2 regions of the Mucilaginibacter sp. UYP27 genome follow, and region 2 is predicted to be linked to the other one. Evidence: riboswitches for the same ligand, from Rfam matches in the RefSeq annotation. Region 2 holds a riboswitch; the other holds the start of a gene.
What was found. Region 2 has a riboswitch for cobalamin ahead of ABIB39_RS12810 (TonB-dependent receptor plug domain-containing protein). Riboswitches for the same ligand answer to the same signal wherever they lie in the genome.
Positions count from the first base shown of each region.

Region 1: linked by a shared signal. The riboswitch ahead of metE (5-methyltetrahydropteroyltriglutamate--homocysteine S-methyltransferase) and the one ahead of ABIB39_RS12810 (TonB-dependent receptor plug domain-containing protein) in region 2 are both predicted to bind cobalamin.

Region 1 covers NZ_JBEPPE010000003.1:46,239-55,110, forward strand. Annotated here, with positions in the region: gene metE (5-methyltetrahydropteroyltriglutamate--homocysteine S-methyltransferase) at 1-1,742, opposite strand, end outside; cobalamin riboswitch at 1,918-2,112, opposite strand; gene ABIB39_RS11825 (hypothetical protein) at 2,170-2,649, opposite strand; gene ABIB39_RS11830 (hypothetical protein) at 2,653-2,817, opposite strand; gene ABIB39_RS11835 (L-rhamnose mutarotase) at 2,865-3,290, opposite strand; gene ABIB39_RS11840 (alpha-L-fucosidase) at 3,291-4,580, opposite strand; gene ABIB39_RS11845 (DUF5690 family protein) at 4,680-5,954, opposite strand; gene ABIB39_RS11850 (DUF3095 domain-containing protein) at 6,099-7,244, shown strand; gene ABIB39_RS11855 (BLUF domain-containing protein) at 7,319-7,741, shown strand; gene ABIB39_RS11860 (DUF3667 domain-containing protein) at 7,899-8,630, shown strand; RNA gene rnpB (RNase P RNA component class A) at 8,651-8,872, shown strand, end outside.
Region 2 covers NZ_JBEPPE010000003.1:237,659-246,530, reverse strand. Annotated here, with positions in the region: gene ABIB39_RS12840 (hypothetical protein) at 1-270, opposite strand, end outside; gene thrS (threonine--tRNA ligase) at 598-2,523, shown strand; gene infC (translation initiation factor IF-3) at 2,525-3,091, shown strand; gene rpmI (50S ribosomal protein L35) at 3,180-3,380, shown strand; gene rplT (50S ribosomal protein L20) at 3,457-3,801, shown strand; gene ABIB39_RS12815 (SRPBCC family protein) at 3,882-4,781, opposite strand; cobalamin riboswitch at 4,892-5,099, shown strand; gene ABIB39_RS12810 (TonB-dependent receptor plug domain-containing protein) at 5,205-7,250, shown strand; gene ABIB39_RS12805 (YncE family protein) at 7,263-8,324, shown strand; gene ABIB39_RS12800 (DUF6580 family putative transport protein) at 8,376-8,872, shown strand, end outside.

The DNA of each region.
Region 1 (8,872 bases), 190 kb from region 2:
TCGTTCCGCACAAACGACCATTGCAGGATGGTAACGGGGCCTGTAAGCATGCCCTTCATCCATTTATCAGTAAGCGACTGCGCATATCCCGACCATTTAACCGTCATCGGTTTAGGGCGCGATACGTCACCATAAATAATAGGGGGCTTTACACAACGGCTGCCATAGCTTTGCACCCAACCGTTTTGCGTAAAGGTAAAACCCTGCAACTGCTCGCCAAAATACTCCACCATGTCGTTACGCTCAAACTCGCCGTGTACCAGTACATCCAGGTCGATATCTTCCTGCCACTTAACGGCCCGTTCAGTTTCGTCGGCAATGTGAAGGTCGTATTGTGCCTGGGTAATAGCCCCTTTTTTAAGCTGTGCGCGCCAGCTACGCACCTCTGCAGTTTGCGGGAACGAACCAATTGTGGTTGTGGTGTACAATGGAAGGTTTAACAACACCTGTTGTTTTTTCTTACGCGATGCAAAGTCACTTATCCGCTGCGAATCACTTTCGGTTATCTTTGCAACACGTTCTTTAACAGTATTATTATGTATAAGTGCTGAAGTTTTACGTGAACCGATATCATGCTGGTTTTCGGCCAGTTTGTATTGTGTACCAACACCTGTTTCATCAGACGACAACACTTTTATAAGCGCTATCTCGGTTACTTTCTGGCGGGCAAAGGCAAGCCACTGTTTTATCTCGGGCGTAAGCACTTCGGGGTTATGCTCATTCCGCAGATCAACCGGCGCGTGGATCAACGAACAGGACGGTGCTATCCAAACACGATCATCGCCAAGCTTATCTTTTGCTTTTTTGATGATGGCGAGTGATGCCTCAAAATCATTCTTCCAGATATTGCGGCCATCAACCACACCTAAGGACAGGATGGTTTTAGCGGGCAGCAAGTTCAGCACTTCATCCAATTGCTGCGGTGCGCGTACCAGATCGATATGCAGGGCATCAACAGGCAGAGAGGTAACCAGTTCGGCATTGCTACCCAGTTTTTCAAAATAGGTGGTCAGCACAAACTTTAAGCGCGGGAAATCTTTACGCAGTTGTTTGTAGGCATCGCGGTAAGCCTGTTGTTCCTTCTCCGTCAAATCAAGCGCCAGGAAGGGCTCATCAAACTGGATCCATTCGGCGCCAAGGTCCTGCAGTTTAGTGAGGATCTCGGTATAAACCTTAAGCAGATTTTTAAGCAAGTCTATCTTTTCAAAACCGGCTTCTTTTTCCTTACCCAAAAGCAAGTAGGTAATAGGGCCTATCAACACCGGTTTAGTGATGATGCCTAACTGTTTTGCCTCGTAAAACTCGTTAGTGATCTTGGTAGAAAATAATCTGAACTGCTGATCCTTATAAAACTCGGGCACTATGTAGTGGTAGTTGGTATCAAACCACTTGGTCATCTCCATGGCTACTACGTCCAGCCCGTCCTTTTGGTAACCGCGGGCCATAGCGAAGTATAGGTCGAGTTCTTCCTTGCCTTGTTTCAGGATTACCTCGTTATAGCGTTTTGGGATAGCGCCAAACATCAGGGAATGATCCAGCACGTGGTCGTAATACGAAAAATCGTTCGAGGGAATCAGGTCGATCCCGGCTTCTTTTTGCATCAGCCAGTTATCGTGGCGGATGGTTTTACCTACGGTAAGCACATTTTTGTGCCCCGTTTTGCCTGCCCAGTAACCCTCGCAGACCTTTTTCAATTCGCGTTGGCCACCAATGCGCGGGTAGCCTAAATTTTGCGTTAGCATTGCTTTAATTGATTAAATAAATAAATCGGTTAAAAGCCCTTTTAGCTAAACTTCGCAATGCGTTTGTTGGAATGGATTGGCGGAAAAGTATGGATATAGCGCGCCCTTGCATAAAAATACAGGTTGTAACGAAAACTATATCAAACACCCGACCATTGCCCCATACCGCGGAAGCATTGTCAATTCGGTATGGCAGGTCTCCTGACTTGTAACATTTTTGCCGCCCTTCCCGACCGTTTTTGGACAATCAGTGGACATATATTCTGGCAAAAACCTTTTTGTGTTACTTACAGTTGCGCGACAGTTAGTGATTTGCACACTATTCCCTATTAATCTACAATTAAGTAAAACCTATACCGGTTGATGAAGGAAAGTAAAGAACTTACATCGGCCCAAATGTAAGTAATAAGGATGAGGAAAAGGAGAATTAGCTGCCTTCCCTTAATTTTTTGATCTTTTCAAGGGCGTCAACATCTATCTGATCTTTGGGGCGATTGACAACTTTCTTATTTTCGATAAGCTGATTGATATGTAAAAATGGAACATTAACATTTTCTATATCTGCTATAGAAGCCAGTTGAAGGCACTCGGCAAAAGTATACTGCTCAAGACCTTTCATAACAGTAAGTACATCTAACCGAAGGCCATTATTCAAAATAAATTCAGTCCAACCAGGAAGAAATTCCATATACTCAATCATCGGATAGTCACCCATGGCGGAATCAACAAGAGCATTTCTGAAAGCTTTTCTATTTTCAAGCGTGTCATTTAACCAAATGTCCAAATCGCCGGTAAAGCGTTGAAAACCGTGTAGATTAATGGCATAACCGCCAATCATAATATATTGTACTTGATTGTCCTGAAGTGCTTTCCAGAAACTTAGAATATTTTCATCAAAGATATCCACAGATTATTTACCGATAAAAGGTTTGTGAGTTACTACAGCCTTATTCATAGTTTGCTGTATTTTGTAAAGGCGAGTTGCCATTTCAAAACGTTCCTTATAGCTTCGTTTTAGACCTGCTTTTAAAAGTTCTAATTCGGCTTCGTCAAACGTTTTTTCTTTTTTATCCATGAGTTACTCCAATCAAATTTAAACAAAAAGAGCGTTATAATCAAAACTTATTCCGTATGGAAAACCTCCTGCATATCACTCCAGATCTTGCCTTTAGCGGCGGCATCGGAAAGGGGAATTTGGGTTGGGTCGGTACGTTTCCACCATTTTTGGGTGTTGGGGTCGGCCGCCATTTTTTGCATATCGGCGTTAAAGTCATCGCCCACATATTCAAAATAGCTGAACAAGTAAGGGCTGCCATCTATCTGTTTTATATAGATGGAATAATTGCGGATGTTGCACTCCTTTAATTTTTTTAAGACGGCAGGCCACGCATGGGCATGCAACTCTTTATAAACCTGTACACTATCTGGCTTTAAACCTGTGATACTTCCGTAGCGCTTAATATTTGGCACAACGGCTGGTTTTGAATTAACCAAACAGCCAATACCTATCAAACAGATCACAAATAATATTGTCAATGCAACTTTCATCTAAGGTTTTATTACCGGAATATCTTCCGCGTTTTGGTTAATTTCTAACACCACCACGTTATCGTTTGCATCGGGCAGGGTGGCAGGTAGGGTAAGCTGGATTTCGCTCGCGCTTTGCTTGGCTTGCACCGCGGTATTGTTAAATAAATAGGCTTTACTGATCGTAACGTTAGGAATAGCAGGGATAGTTAGGGCATTTCCCTGCTGTTTAAATACATGTATGTATATCTTATTGCCCTTGCGTGTGCTGGCGAAGTTATCATTGGGTGCATAGGGGCCACCTTTGGTATTGTAAATACTTGTGCCGTAGAACTTCATCCAGTCGCCGATCTCTTTTAAGCGGTTAATCTGGCGGGTTTCTACGCGGCCATCCGGCATAGGGCCAACATTAAACAACAAATTACCATTGCCTCCCGCCGTTTTCACCAACGTTTGGATGCAGTCTTTAAGCGACTTCATTTTATCGTTTGGTTTCCATGCCCATTGGTCGCAAATGGTGATGCAACTTTCCCAGGGTTCTTTCATGTTCAGTTGACCGATGCGTTGCTCCGGCGTCAAATAATCCCCCACCGATTTATCGTTAAGCACCTCGCTTGTTTTGCCCAGGCGGTTATTCACCAATACTTTTGGGTTGATGCTTTTGATGTAATCGTAGATTTCGCGGCCGTACTCATCCTTCCATGGCTTTTCCCAATAGCCGTCAAACCAAAGCAGGTAGGGGTCATATTTGGTAATGAGTTCTTTTAACTCATCTTTCATGGTTTGTTTAAAGGCGAGCATATCGCCTTTAACGTTTTGGGTGCTATCATTAGGATTGTGGATGGGGTAGTTCTTATCATGCCAGTCCAGCACTGTAAAGTAGATCCCGAACGTAATGCCCTGCTTTTTGCAAGCCTTAGCCAGTTCGCCAACGATGTCGCGTTTGTAGGGCGAGTTCATGATATTATAGTCCGAAAATTTTGTGGGCCAAAGGCAAAAGCCATCGTGGTGCTTGGCGGTGATAACCAAGTACTTCATACCCGCATCTTTGGCGATCCGGACCCAGGCATCGGCATTAAACAAAACCGGATTAAACTCGCGGTAAAGGCTGTCATAATCTGCCTGGGCTACTTCTTTATTCCTGCTCCAGCCAATCTCCGTACCGCGCAAAGTTATAGGCCCAAAGTGGATGAACATACCAAAGCGTTTATCCATAAAATCGGGAAGGTTGGCTTTACGTACAGTTTGCGCATGGCTAAACGTAGAAATGATAAACAAGAAAACAGCGATACAGTATCTCCAGGCAGTCATAGACTTTCGTTAAAGTAGTAATTGGTTACGCTAAATTATACAGCCTGCGTTGCCCTGTAAATGGATTATCCGAATAAGATAATGGATTATGCTTTGGGATCAGGCCCGATCAATGGCTTTATACTTACGTGCAAAGTAAAGGGCAGAGAAAAAGGTAAGCAACAAACCTACCGCCGATAAACCAATCACGCTGTTAGAGAAAAATGTGACCCAGTTTAGTTTTACTTTAAAGATCTCTTTAGAAAGCAGCACGCTAACGCTACCCACATACCCAAAAGAATCGGCCAGGTATATCAGGAACCCTACATTGCCGGCATACCTAAACGTTGCAATTAACCGCTCAAAAAACACGGCGTTGAAGGGAATGTAAACCATATACAACCCGAGGCCTACGATCGTCATCCACCAAACAGGTTCTAAACTATCGGCAATAAACAGCACGGTGGAGATACCGGCCAATAAAAATCCTATGCCAATAAATACATGGGCCGTCATCAATGCTTTGTAGCTGTTGCGGATCATCACCATGCTGCCTATCAATACCAGAATAATCAGAGTTATCGGTGTTTCTGTTTTAGAAAATATGGCGGGCTGATTAAAGAAACCCATTTCCTTCCACATTTCCGCGCCAAAATTATCACGGATATCCCTGAAGATGGTGGCAAATGTGTAGATGAGGATGCAAGCCGCAAGCCCCGGTAAAAGGCCGCGCACAAATGCCCTGCGTTGTATTTTGCTCATTGGCGTGCGCTCCATCCGGTCGGCAATGTCGGCATCATCAGGCGGGGGGATCTTTTCCATCAGGTAAACGAACAGCAGGAGCGGGGCGGCAAATAAAAGCCCGGTGAAGAACGGCACCCAAAACTCCGTAACGCCAAACTCAAGCATGAGCCAGCCGCCTGCAGACCGCACAAACCCCGAAGCGAAAATGAAACTTACAGCCAGCGTGGCGCCAATAAAATCGGTACCGCGGCGGCCTTCGATATAAGAAAAAACCACTCCCCAAAGCATCCCCAGCGGGAAACCGTTTATAAACAAAAAAATAATATTGTAAGGCACCGGCACCAACGCGAAGCCCAGCCAGCTAAACCATGCGATGCCCGTAAGTAAAATAATAACAGCCCCAAGGCCGCTGCGTTTAAGTTCGGCAATGTATTTTACGCCGTAGAATTTTGCCAGCATATAGCCCAAAACCTGGCTGATAACTAATAACGTTTTATAACTGTAACCGGCCACGGTAATACCATCAAATGTAGCTACGGTAAACGATTTACGGAAACCAAATATCATGGTGTAAGCCAAAAATACCGTAACTGCAGCGTAGATGTTTACCTGCAAACGTGTACCTGTAATCTTATTTGGCTTTAGCAGCATGGCAATAGGGTAATGTAATTCATGTAAAGGGCAATGGTGTAACCATTGTAAATATAGGTAAGTTTAACAAGCCCCAAACAACTACTTTGGGTTTAAATTGAGGCTGATATAAAACTTGCAGGGGCTTTTTACGTATGTAATTACATGCCAGTTGATAACCAACAGTTTTACACCGACTTGCCACCAAATAGGATGTTTTTGGGTGATCTGTTGACGGACGACAAACTGTTCCACGATATCCCTGCCGACTGGCATGTTATCATCACCGATATCAAAGGATCTACCAACGCTGTTTTTGGCGGCCGGCACGAGGATGTAAACCTTATAGCTACCGGCAGCATTGTTACGGTACTAAACATTGCTTTTGACCATAACGTTACTATCCCGTTCTTTTTTGGGGGCGATGGGGCTACTTTTATAGTACCACCAATTTTAATAGATAAATTGATGAAAGCCCTGGCGCTATATCGCACCAATACGCTCAATAATTTCAATCTTGAAATTCGTACAGGGACGGTATCGGTAAAGGAGATCTATGCTAAGGGGTATCATATGCTTATCGCTAAGTTCAGCAGCTCGCGGTCGTTTTTTATCCCCGTACTGTTAGGTAACGGGCTTAATTATGCCGAAAAATTAATTAAGGGAGATGACGCGCTATTGTCAGATCATCCTGCTCAAACCGGAGAGCTTGACCTTACCGGAATGCAATGCCGATGGGATAGGATTGCCCCGCCCGATGATAAGGAAGAAGTTGTTACCCTGCTGGTTGTGGCAACCGAAGGTAATAAGCAATCGGCGGCGTTTAGTAAGGTGATGAATAAGATAGATGAGTTATACGGCCCGCCCCGGAACCGCCAGCCTATATCGGTTAAACAATTAAAACTTAAAACAACTTTTAGCAGCCTGGGCGAAGAAATGCGTTTTAGGCTGGGGCAGATAAAATGGTGGGAGTTGGTTAAAACCTGGCTTACTACGCTTTACGGATATATTTATTTCCGCACGCAAAGCGGTAAAAAATACCTGAAGAGCCTGGTGGAAATGTCAGACACGCTGGTTATAGACGGGAAAATAAATACTGTAATATCCGGCACTATCATGCAACGCAAAGCCTTAGAAAATGCCCTGAGCCAACTTGAGCGGGAGGGGGCTATCAAATACGGCCTGCACATCAGCAGCGCGTCTATCATGTCCTGCTACGTACGCGACCTGGAAGACGGCCATATCCATTTCGTAGATGGATCTGAAGGTGGATACACGCAGGCGGCTAAGATGCTGAAGGAAAAATTATAAAAAAATATCATATTAAATACCGTAATGCGGTATTACAGGCGGCAAATTGGTAAATTGCGGCAACTTCACCATTGATGAAAAATATAGTTTACGTTAGCACCGCTGTCACGTTGATGCACGAAAATCAATTGTTTGACATTTTACATAATTCCAGGATCCATAACGCGGCGCTGAATATATCGGGCGTGTTGCTTTATTCTGAAGGTATTTTTATACAGGTATTAGAAGGCAAAGACGGTATGATAAACGCGCTGTATGCCAGGATAGAGGCAGACTCGCGCCATAAAAACATCATTAAATTGATTGATGAGCCAATTGCCGAAAAAAGCTTTGCGCAATGGCTTATGGGCTTTGCAACTGCAGATAAAGAAAAAACCGAAAAGCTGGTTGGCTATTTAAGATCTGTTAAGGAGTTGGACCTTAACCGCAGCAACAGCGCCGCTATTGACGCTATAAAAGCCTTTATAGAAACTAATGAACTTGCTGTGAAGTATTAAAGCTGTAATAAATATTTCACTACAGCCGGTGCCTTTTGCAGCAGGCACTGAACTCTTTTTTTTTAAATAGCCGTCCCGCTATTCTGATAATTACTATCTTCCGTTGGTTTTAAGTGGCGACACTTTTCGCCATAAAACCAACCAATCACATTGTTAAATGGTAGACAACGCTATTGATTGCAGAAATTGCAGCACTTTAATAACCGATAAATTTTGCCCGGCTTGCGGCCAGCCCAAAACCATTAAAAGGGTAGATGCGCATTACGTATCACACGAGATCCAGCACCTGCTCCATTTCGAAAAGGGCATTTTATTTACCATTAAGGAACTGATGATCCGCCCGGGTTTACGCGTGCGGGAATATATCACCTATAACCGGAGCCGCCTTGTAAAGCCTATCGTATTTATCATTATTACATCGCTGGTATATTCTACCGTTAATCATTTTTTCCATATAGAGGAAGGGTACGTCAATTATCAGGGCGATAAAAATTCTGCATTAACACAAATATTTACCTGGGTAGAAAACCATTACGGTTATGCCAACATTATTATGGGGGTATTTATAGCGCTGTGGATTAAAATATTCTTCAGGAAACAGCAATACAACTTTTTTGAAATATTGATCCTGTTGTGTTTTGTAATGGGGATGGGCATGCTGATCTATTCTGTATTTACAATTGCATCAGGTTTGCTAAAAGTTAGCTTGATGAAAGTTGCCGGGGCTGTGGGCATAATTTATTGTTCATGGGCTATCGCTCAATTTTTCAACGCTAAAAAAGTATCCGGTTACATAAAGTCAATTGCTGCCTACTTGCTTGGCGTGTTAAGTTTTACAATAGCGGCCATGGTGCTGGGGGCTTTAATAGATGCGTTTGTGCGACATTAAAGTTAATTATTACATTTGCCCCTGCAAAACGTTCTATCGCTCCCGGCTTGTTCGGGTGAGGAAAGTCCGGGCAACATAGAGCATCCTGCTTCCTAACGGGAAGGCGCCCGCAGCGGGCGACAGCCAGTGCCACAGAGAATATACCGCCTGCAAAGGTAAGGGTGAAAACGTGAGGTAAGAGCTCACGGCTTTTCCGGGCGACCGGGATCGCGGTAAACCTCAGGAGTTGAAAAACCAAATAG
Region 2 (8,872 bases):
GATCATCTTGGTTATCCGCTCGGCGTTTTGCTTTTCATGGATAACAACGAAAATAGAAATCGCGATGATGACGGCAATGCCAGAGAAAGTCCACAATGGAATTTTTGTGTCAGATCTCATGTCCTCGTAACTCAGCTTCAACATCGGCGTCATGTTTTTTAACGCCAAAACCTGCTGGCAGTGTGTGCATTGTGATACGCCTGTTTTACCGATCGGAAAAAAAGGGATCCAAAAGATGTGTGCCCATTTTTGCGCAATATTCATTTGCATACTGTTGAGGGTATTGCAATTAGGGCAAGGTTCTGCTATATATTCCGTTTTAATAATTTTGGATCTGGTGCCGTAAATGATCATGTGGTGTAAGTGTTATTGTTGTGATGGTTCTTATTTGCAATGAAAATACTTAAAAAAAGCCGTAGCTCGAAAATCTAACAAGCGATTTGATGCGGGTTTGATATCCGTTGCCCGTCTTTATCAAAAAGCACAATTTACTTTCCCTGTATAAATAAAATCCTATTTTTGCGCTAAGTATAGATCGCGTTAGTATGCGATTGGTTATAATTCACTTATTATTAAAAATTTAAATCATAGTTGTAGATGATTAGTATTACACTTCCTGATGGTTCCGTTCGAGAATACGACAAAGGGATCACTTCCATGCAGATAGCGCTGTCTATCTCCGAAGGTTTAGCACGTAACGTATTGGCAGCCGAAGTAAACGGCGAGGTTTGGGATGCAAGCCGCCCTATCGAAGAAAATTCGGCAGTAAAGCTTTTAACCTGGAACGATGCCAAAGGTAAATCAACCTACTGGCACTCATCTGCCCACTTACTTGCCGAGGCTTTAGAGGCGTTATACCCGGGTACTAAGTTTGGTATCGGCCCGGCTATCGAAACCGGCTTTTATTACGATGTTGACTTTGGCGACGAGCCATTCTCGTCAGACGATTTCAAGAAAATTGAAGATAAGGTTATTGAGCTTGCTAAAACCAAAAGCGAATATATCCGCAAACCGGTTAGCAAAGCCGATGCTATTGAATATTTTACCGAAAAAGGGGATGAGTATAAGCTCGACCTTTTGAAGGACCTGCCAGATGGCAGCATTACGTTTTATACACAAGGTAACTTTACCGACCTTTGCCGTGGCCCGCATATTCCTAACACAGGCAGCATCAAAGCTGTAAAGCTGATGAGTGTTGCCGGTGCTTACTGGCGTGGCGACGAAAGCCGTAAACAGCTTACACGTATCTACGGTGTTACTTTCCCTAAGGCGAGTGAGTTGACCGATTACCTGCACCTGATTGAGGAAGCAAAAAAACGCGACCACCGTAAATTAGGTAAGGAATTAGAATTATTCGCGTTTAGCGAAAAGGTAGGCATGGGCTTGCCATTGTGGTTGCCAAAAGGTACTGCCTTGCGCGAACGCTTGACTAACTTCCTGCAAAAAGCACAGGCAAAAGCTGGTTACGAGCAGGTTATTACACCGCATATCGGCCATAAAAACCTTTATGTAACATCGGGCCATTATGAAAAGTATGGTGCAGATTCATTCCAGCCGATAAAAACCCCGCAGGAAGGAGAGGAGTTCTTCTTAAAACCGATGAACTGCCCGCATCACTGCGAAATATATAAAACAAAACCACGCTCATATAAGGACCTTCCGGTTCGTTTGGCAGAGTTTGGTACCGTTTACCGTTACGAGCAAAGCGGCGAGCTGCACGGCTTAACCCGTGTACGTGGCTTTACACAGGATGACGCCCACTTGTTCTGCCGTCCTGACCAGGTTAAGGAAGAGTTTAAAAAGGTTATCGACCTTGTATTATATGTGTTTGCTGCTTTGGGTTTTGACAGTTATACTGCACAGGTATCACTACGCGACCCTAATAACAAAACCAAATATATTGGAACCGACGAGAACTGGGCTTTAGCCGAAAGCGCTATCATCGAGGCTGCTGCCGAGAAAAACCTGACCACCATTGTAGAATATGGCGAAGCGGCTTTCTATGGCCCTAAGCTGGATTTTATGGTGAAGGATGCCCTTGGCCGTAAATGGCAGTTAGGAACCATACAGGTAGATTATAATTTGCCAGAACGTTTCGAACTGGAATACACCGGCAGCGATAACCAAAAACACCGCCCGGTAATGATCCACCGCGCACCATTTGGCTCGCTTGAGCGCTTTGTTGCCGTATTGATAGAGCATTGTGCCGGTAACTTCCCACTTTGGCTGTCGCCTGAGCAATTTATTATCCTGCCCATATCTGAAAAATATGAAGAATATGCAAAAAAACTTTCAGATGAGTTAAAAGATTCCGATATTTGCGGGCTGATTGACTTTAGAGATGAGAAAATCGGTCGTAAAATACGCGACGCTGAAGTTAAAAAGATCCCATATATGCTTATTGTGGGCGAAAAAGAGGCTGCCGAAGGGTTGGTTTCTGTACGCAAACATGGCACCGGCGATCTGGGCAGCATGAGTATTGAGGATTTTAAACAACAAATAATTAAAGAAATAACAGTATAACTTGGCTTTAAACAAACCTTTCAACAGAGGACCAAGGCTTCCATTTAAGAAAAAAGAAGCCGAACACAACATCAACCAGTTTATTAGGGCACAGGAAGTGCGCCTTGTAGGTGACAACGTTGAGCAGGGTATATTCTCGTTAAGAGATGCACTTGCCATTGCTCAGGAACAAGAACTTGACCTGGTTGAGATTTCTCCAAACGCAGTACCTCCCGTTTGTAAAGTAACCGATTACAATAAATTCGTTTACGAGCAAAAGAAGAAGCTTAAAGAGATCAAAAGCAACGCCAAGCAAACCGTTATTAAAGAGATCCGTTTCGGGCCTAACACTGATGACCATGACTTTGAATTTAAATTAAAGCATGCGCAGAAGTTTTTGGAAGCTGGCGAAAAAGTAAGGGCTTACGTACACTTTAAAGGCCGTGCAATTGTTTACAAAGAACAAGGCGAGATATTATTGCTGCGTTTTGCACAGGCATTAGAAGATTTAGGTAAAGTAGAGCAATTACCAAAGCTGGAAGGTAAACGTATGTTTTTAACGCTTGCTTCAAAAGCGCAGAAAAAGTAATAATTAAGGCAGGTGCGTTGGTATGCAGCTGCAATTAAAATAAAACGTTGAGATAACGTAAATCATCTAAAAACAAATAAATAGAGTTATGCCAAAAATGAAAACCAATTCCAGTGCAAAAAAGCGCTTTAGGCTTACTGGAACCGGTAAAATTGCCAGAAAAAACGCATTCAAAAGCCACATCTTAACCAAGATGTCGACTAAACGTAAGCGTAACCTTAGTCACACCAGCTTGGTATCTAAAGCTGACTTAGGCAACGTTAAACGTATGCTTTGCATAGGCAAGTAATCAAACAAATTTTTTAACCAGGTATTAGAGTACAGAAGCTTCCGAGAGGGACACTCACTACCAAAAACAACACAACATGCCACGTTCAGTTAACGCAGTCGCGTCGAGAAGACGCCGGAAAAGGATCATGAACCTCGCCAAAGGTTATTGGGGTTCAAGAAGCAAGGTTTACACCGTTGCTAAAAACACAGTTGAAAAAGGTTTGCAATACGCATACCGTGACCGTAAGACCAAAAAACGCGAGTTTAGGGCTTTATGGATCCAACGTATCAACGCAGGTGCACGCCAGCACGGTATTTCTTACTCTCAATTAATAGGTAAGTTAGCCGCAAAAGAAATTGGTTTAAACCGTAAGGTATTAGCCGATTTAGCGATGAACCACCCTGATGCTTTCAAAGCTATCATTGATGCTGTAAAATAATAACATCATACTTCATAAGAAAAGGCCTTCTGATTATTCAGAAGGCCTTTTTTGTTTATAAACTTGTAGTGTGATAACAACTACATTACCGCGTTGTCAGCACCGCTGTTAGGTTTGTTTTCAATCGGCTCAATATGCGAGCGATAGGGGGATATTGGTTCGTTAGTGTCATTAGATGGGGTATATTCCGACGCATCATCTTCTATAATAGTTTCTTCTATCACAATAGCTACGGGTTCGGCATAGTCGTTATCATTTATGTACGATACATCCGAAGCGATGCCTCCATCGATATCCATATATTGTTTAAAGTTGCGTACATCGCTATCGACCATGCTTTTAAATACAGGGTTAAGTATATGTGCGATGCCACCTCCAAAACCACCTGCAGGCGGGCGGTAGCTAATAATAATATCCACTAAAGTGCCACTGCCATCCACGCTATCCTGAAAACGTACTTTACCGGCATTGTCTATCAACGAATCTGGTATCGAACTCCAGCCGATGCTGTAACCCGGCTCATCACGAACGATCTCGGCATCCCAGCTTACTTTAGCAGAACCTATAGGGAGTTTTAATACCCAGTGAGACCGTTTATTGTCAATAACATCCACACTCTCCAGGTGTTTCATAAATAGGGGCAGGTTATCCAGCTTACGCCAAAAATCGTAGACTTCTTGCCTTGGCTTATCAATGTGGTATGATGTGCGGATGTTCACGTTCACGGGTTCAGTACTGTTGCGGCCCATGCGCGAGTATAATTCGCAATGGCCGGTAAGCCCGCGGTTTAGCAGGTAACCGCCCGCGCCAAGTTTGATGATACTGGAAAATGGGCTTTTGAACAATCCCTTAAAACCAGATAAAGAAAGTTTAATGCCTGTTGCTATAGATATGGTACGCTCGGCGGTAGACAAGTTTAAACTTGGCTCCTGGTTTTCGGCAGGTCCGCGGTACCTGTTTTGCATTGCTGATGTTGTCATGTTAAATACGTTTGTAATTATTAAACACGTTAACTTACAGCGGGTTTTCTTTAATTGAAATTATTTTAACCGGCAATAATAATTGCTTTGGCTGTTACAGTTTCTAATGCTACATTTGCAGCGCTTTAGGTTCCTGCCTGTGAAGCATTTTACAGCAGGATTAAAAGGGAATACAGTGTAAATCTGTAACTGTCCCGCAGCTGTAAGCTCCGTTTAACCAATGTCCGTTCAAAATTGCCACTGTGCCGGGTTTCCGGGATGGGAAGGCAGGGCAAAAGGGGAGCAAGTCAGAATACCTGCCTCAGCATCATATTATTCATAGCTTTCGGGGATTGAAGCTTGGGTGTGAATGCTCTTCATAAGGCGGTGTATTTCCATTCCTATATTTTTCCTTTTTGCGGGCTGTGATGTTTTAACATCAGCATGGTAAACGGTTACTTTGATATTTTCAGGTCAGCAACGTTCCCGGTAATAGGGAAATGGGGATGTCTTGTGTGTATCTGTCTGTTTATTTCAAATGCTATTTTAGCGCAAAGCGATACCACCAAAAAACTAAAAGAAGTGGCGGTAAAAGCCACTCCAGTGCCTAAAGTGCAATTACCTATCCCAACACAACAGGTTACTAATAAAGACTTCGCCAGATACAGCGCATTCAATATTGCGGATGCGGTTAAAAGTTTTTCGGGGGTTACGGTAAAGGATTACGGGGGTATTGGTGGTTTAAAGACAGTTTCGGTAAGGGGTATGGGGGCTAATCACACAACGGTATTGTATGACGGCGTACAGATCAATGATGCGCAAACCGGCCAGGTTGATCTTAGTAAACTAAATCTAAACAACATACAGCAAATCACCCTATACAACGGCCAGCCGATAGATATTTTACAACCGGCACGTAGTTATACTTCTGCAAGCGTACTTAGTATACAAACCATAAAGCCAGATTTAGCAGCGAATAAACCATATCAGCTACTATTTGGCTTAAAAGGAGGGAGCTTTGGGCTAATAAACCCATACCTGCAATGGCAGCAACGCCTAAGTAGCAACTGGCAGGTTATTGTAAATGCTTATACCGAAAATGCCAACGGGCGATATAAATTCCACAACAACGTTAACGGGCCCGATACGGTGCGCACACGAACCAATGCAGACATTACCGCACAACAAGTTGATGGCGCTTTATATTGGGCTAAAAACGACAGTAGCAAGTTTAACATGCATGTTAATTACTATCATTCGCAACGTGGATTGCCGGGAGCGGTTATTCAAGATAATCCTGTGCCGTCACAAGATAGGCTGTGGAACCGTGATTTTTTTATACAAGGCGGTTATAGGCGTATTTGGAAAAACGGGTTGAGTTTTTTGATAAATACCGAATTAACAGAAAATCACCTACGGTACTTAAACCCAAATTTTTTAAATGTGCAGGGTCGGTTGGACCAGCAATTTACTCAGCGCGAGTTTTACCAGTCAGCGGCACTTTCCTGGCAAGTTAATGCTAACTGGCAGGTATCTTACGCTACCGACGTGGTTGTTAACCATCTTGATATCGATTTTAATTATCCTTACCCGCAGTTCACTTATCCAACAAGGATGTCGTTGTTTAACGTACTCGCAAGTAACTTCAATATAGGAAGGCTAAAGCTTCAGGGTAGTTTATTGAATACCAACATAACCGAGACTGTTAAAACCGGCAGAGGTGCGCCGGCGCGAAATAACTTTTCGCCAACGATAATGACCGCTTTGCAGCCGTTTAAAAACTCCAATTTTAACATCCGGGCTTTTTACAAACGCATCTTCCGCAACCCTACGTTTGACGACCTGTATTACGGCGGCATCGGCAACCCAAACCTAAAACCCGAATACACCAATCAGTATGATGCCGGCTTAACCTATACTAAAGCGCTAAACGGCTTTTTCGAGTACCTAACCTTTACTGCCGACGCCTATTATAATGATGTGACCAATAAGATCGTATTTATCCCGAAGGACGCTTATAATGGGTCTATTCAAAACTTTGGTAAGGTTGATATGGAGGGACTTGATGCCGGGGTGAAAACGCAGGCTACTATCGCTGCAAATTATAAAGCATCGCTGTTTATAAATTACAGTTATTTACAGGCACTCAACGTAACCGATGCCACCTCATCGGTGTATTTAAATCAGTTACCCTACACGCCTAAAAACACCTTATCTGTTAATGCAGGTGTTAACCATGGCGCATTCGGCATTTATTATAACCAGGTTTACGCTTCCGAAAGGTACTACACAAATAATAATTTGCCTGCCGACCGCATACCGGGATATTCTGTTAGCGATGCCTCAATTGTTTATCATAAAGCTTTTAGAAATAGAGCATTACAAACATCAATGGAAGTAAATAATCTGTTCAATAAAAGTTATTTTATCGTGCAGAGTTACCCAATGCCTGGCCGTTCGGTACGTTTATCAATTCAAATTACAATTTAACACAACATCGATATGAGATCATTTAAACTAAAAAATCTAATCATTCTATCCGTAGCAATAGCAGCACTATCTGCCTGTACAAAGGACCGCATTGACGTTACACCCGACAAGCCCACAGCCGAACGGGCAGGCGTGTATATTTTAAACCAGGGCAACTATGGCGCTAACAACAGCACCCTGTCTTTTTACAATTACACCACCAAACAGCTTACCAGCGATTTTTACGGTAACGCTAACCCCGGCAAAAAAATAGGCGACACCGGGAATGACGTGGGCATATACGGGTCAAAAATGTACATCATCGTAAATAACTCAAGCAATATTAAGGTGGTAGACGTAAAAACCGGCGTACTCATCAAAGAAATTGCGCTAAACCAATGCCGTAACGTTGTATTTTACAAGAGCAACGCATTTGTAACATCATATGACAACAAAGTGGCTGTTATTGATACAGCATCATTAACAATCACTAAAAATATCACCGTTGGCCGTAACCCAGAGCAGATGGTGATATCAAATAGCAAGCTATATGTTGCCAACGCGGGCGGTTTAAGTTCTGGTAACCCAGACAAAACAGTATCTGTTGTAGACTTGACCTCATTTACCGAAACTAAAAAGATAAATGTTATTGAAGACCCTGTATCAATGACCGCTGATACTTATGGAAATGTTTACGTACTGTCGTTAGGTAACTTTAATGATATTGCACCCGGGCTAACCATTATCGATAACAAAACCGACTTGGTAAAATCAAAGCCTGCGGTCGCCCTGGGTTACAATATCCCGATCGTGGCCCTTGGTGATTTTGTATATTACCCTACCGCCGACAATAAAATTGCCGTTTATAACGCCAAAACACAAAAGCCAGAAAGAAATAATTTTGTAACCGATGGTACAATCTTCGCCAGCGCGTTTGCCCTTGCGGCAGATGAACTTACCGGTGAAATATTTGTTACCGATGCAAAAGATTTTAACTCGAACGGCACGTTAACCGCTTTTGACAGGAACGGAAAAAAGGAATATACGATAGCTACAGGTATAAGCCCGGGAAGGGTGATATTGGTTAATAAATAGCATTTTATATTACAGGGTATTATCAATAAATTTGCGCTACAGTAACAAAATATGTCATTACAGAAAACCAATACCCGTACAACAGTACTTATAACCATGGTGCTTGCTGCCATTGCAATGCGTATTGTTAATACTCAAGTGCCCGCGTTAAGCAACTTTACACCGGTTGGTGCGGTTGCCTTATTTGGCGGCGCGTATTTTACCGATAAATGGAAAGCTTACCTGGTGCCATTATTGGCACTGTTGATTAGCGATGTTGTTATCAACTATATCTATGCTGGTAAGTTTACATTTTACAGCAGTTCGTTATTCATGTATGGCTGTTTTATGCTGATGACATTTGTTGGTACACTTATTAAAAAAGTAAACCTGCTTAATGTAGCTGCAGCGTCTATTGTAGCTGTTTTGGTCCACTGGTTAGTTATGGACTTGCCATTTGTTTACGGCATTCCAAATAACTGGGCCAATTACGGTATGTTGTTGGTTAAAGCAATATACCCGTTCGAAACTAACATGCTCATTGCTGATGCTATTTATGGCGCCATTCT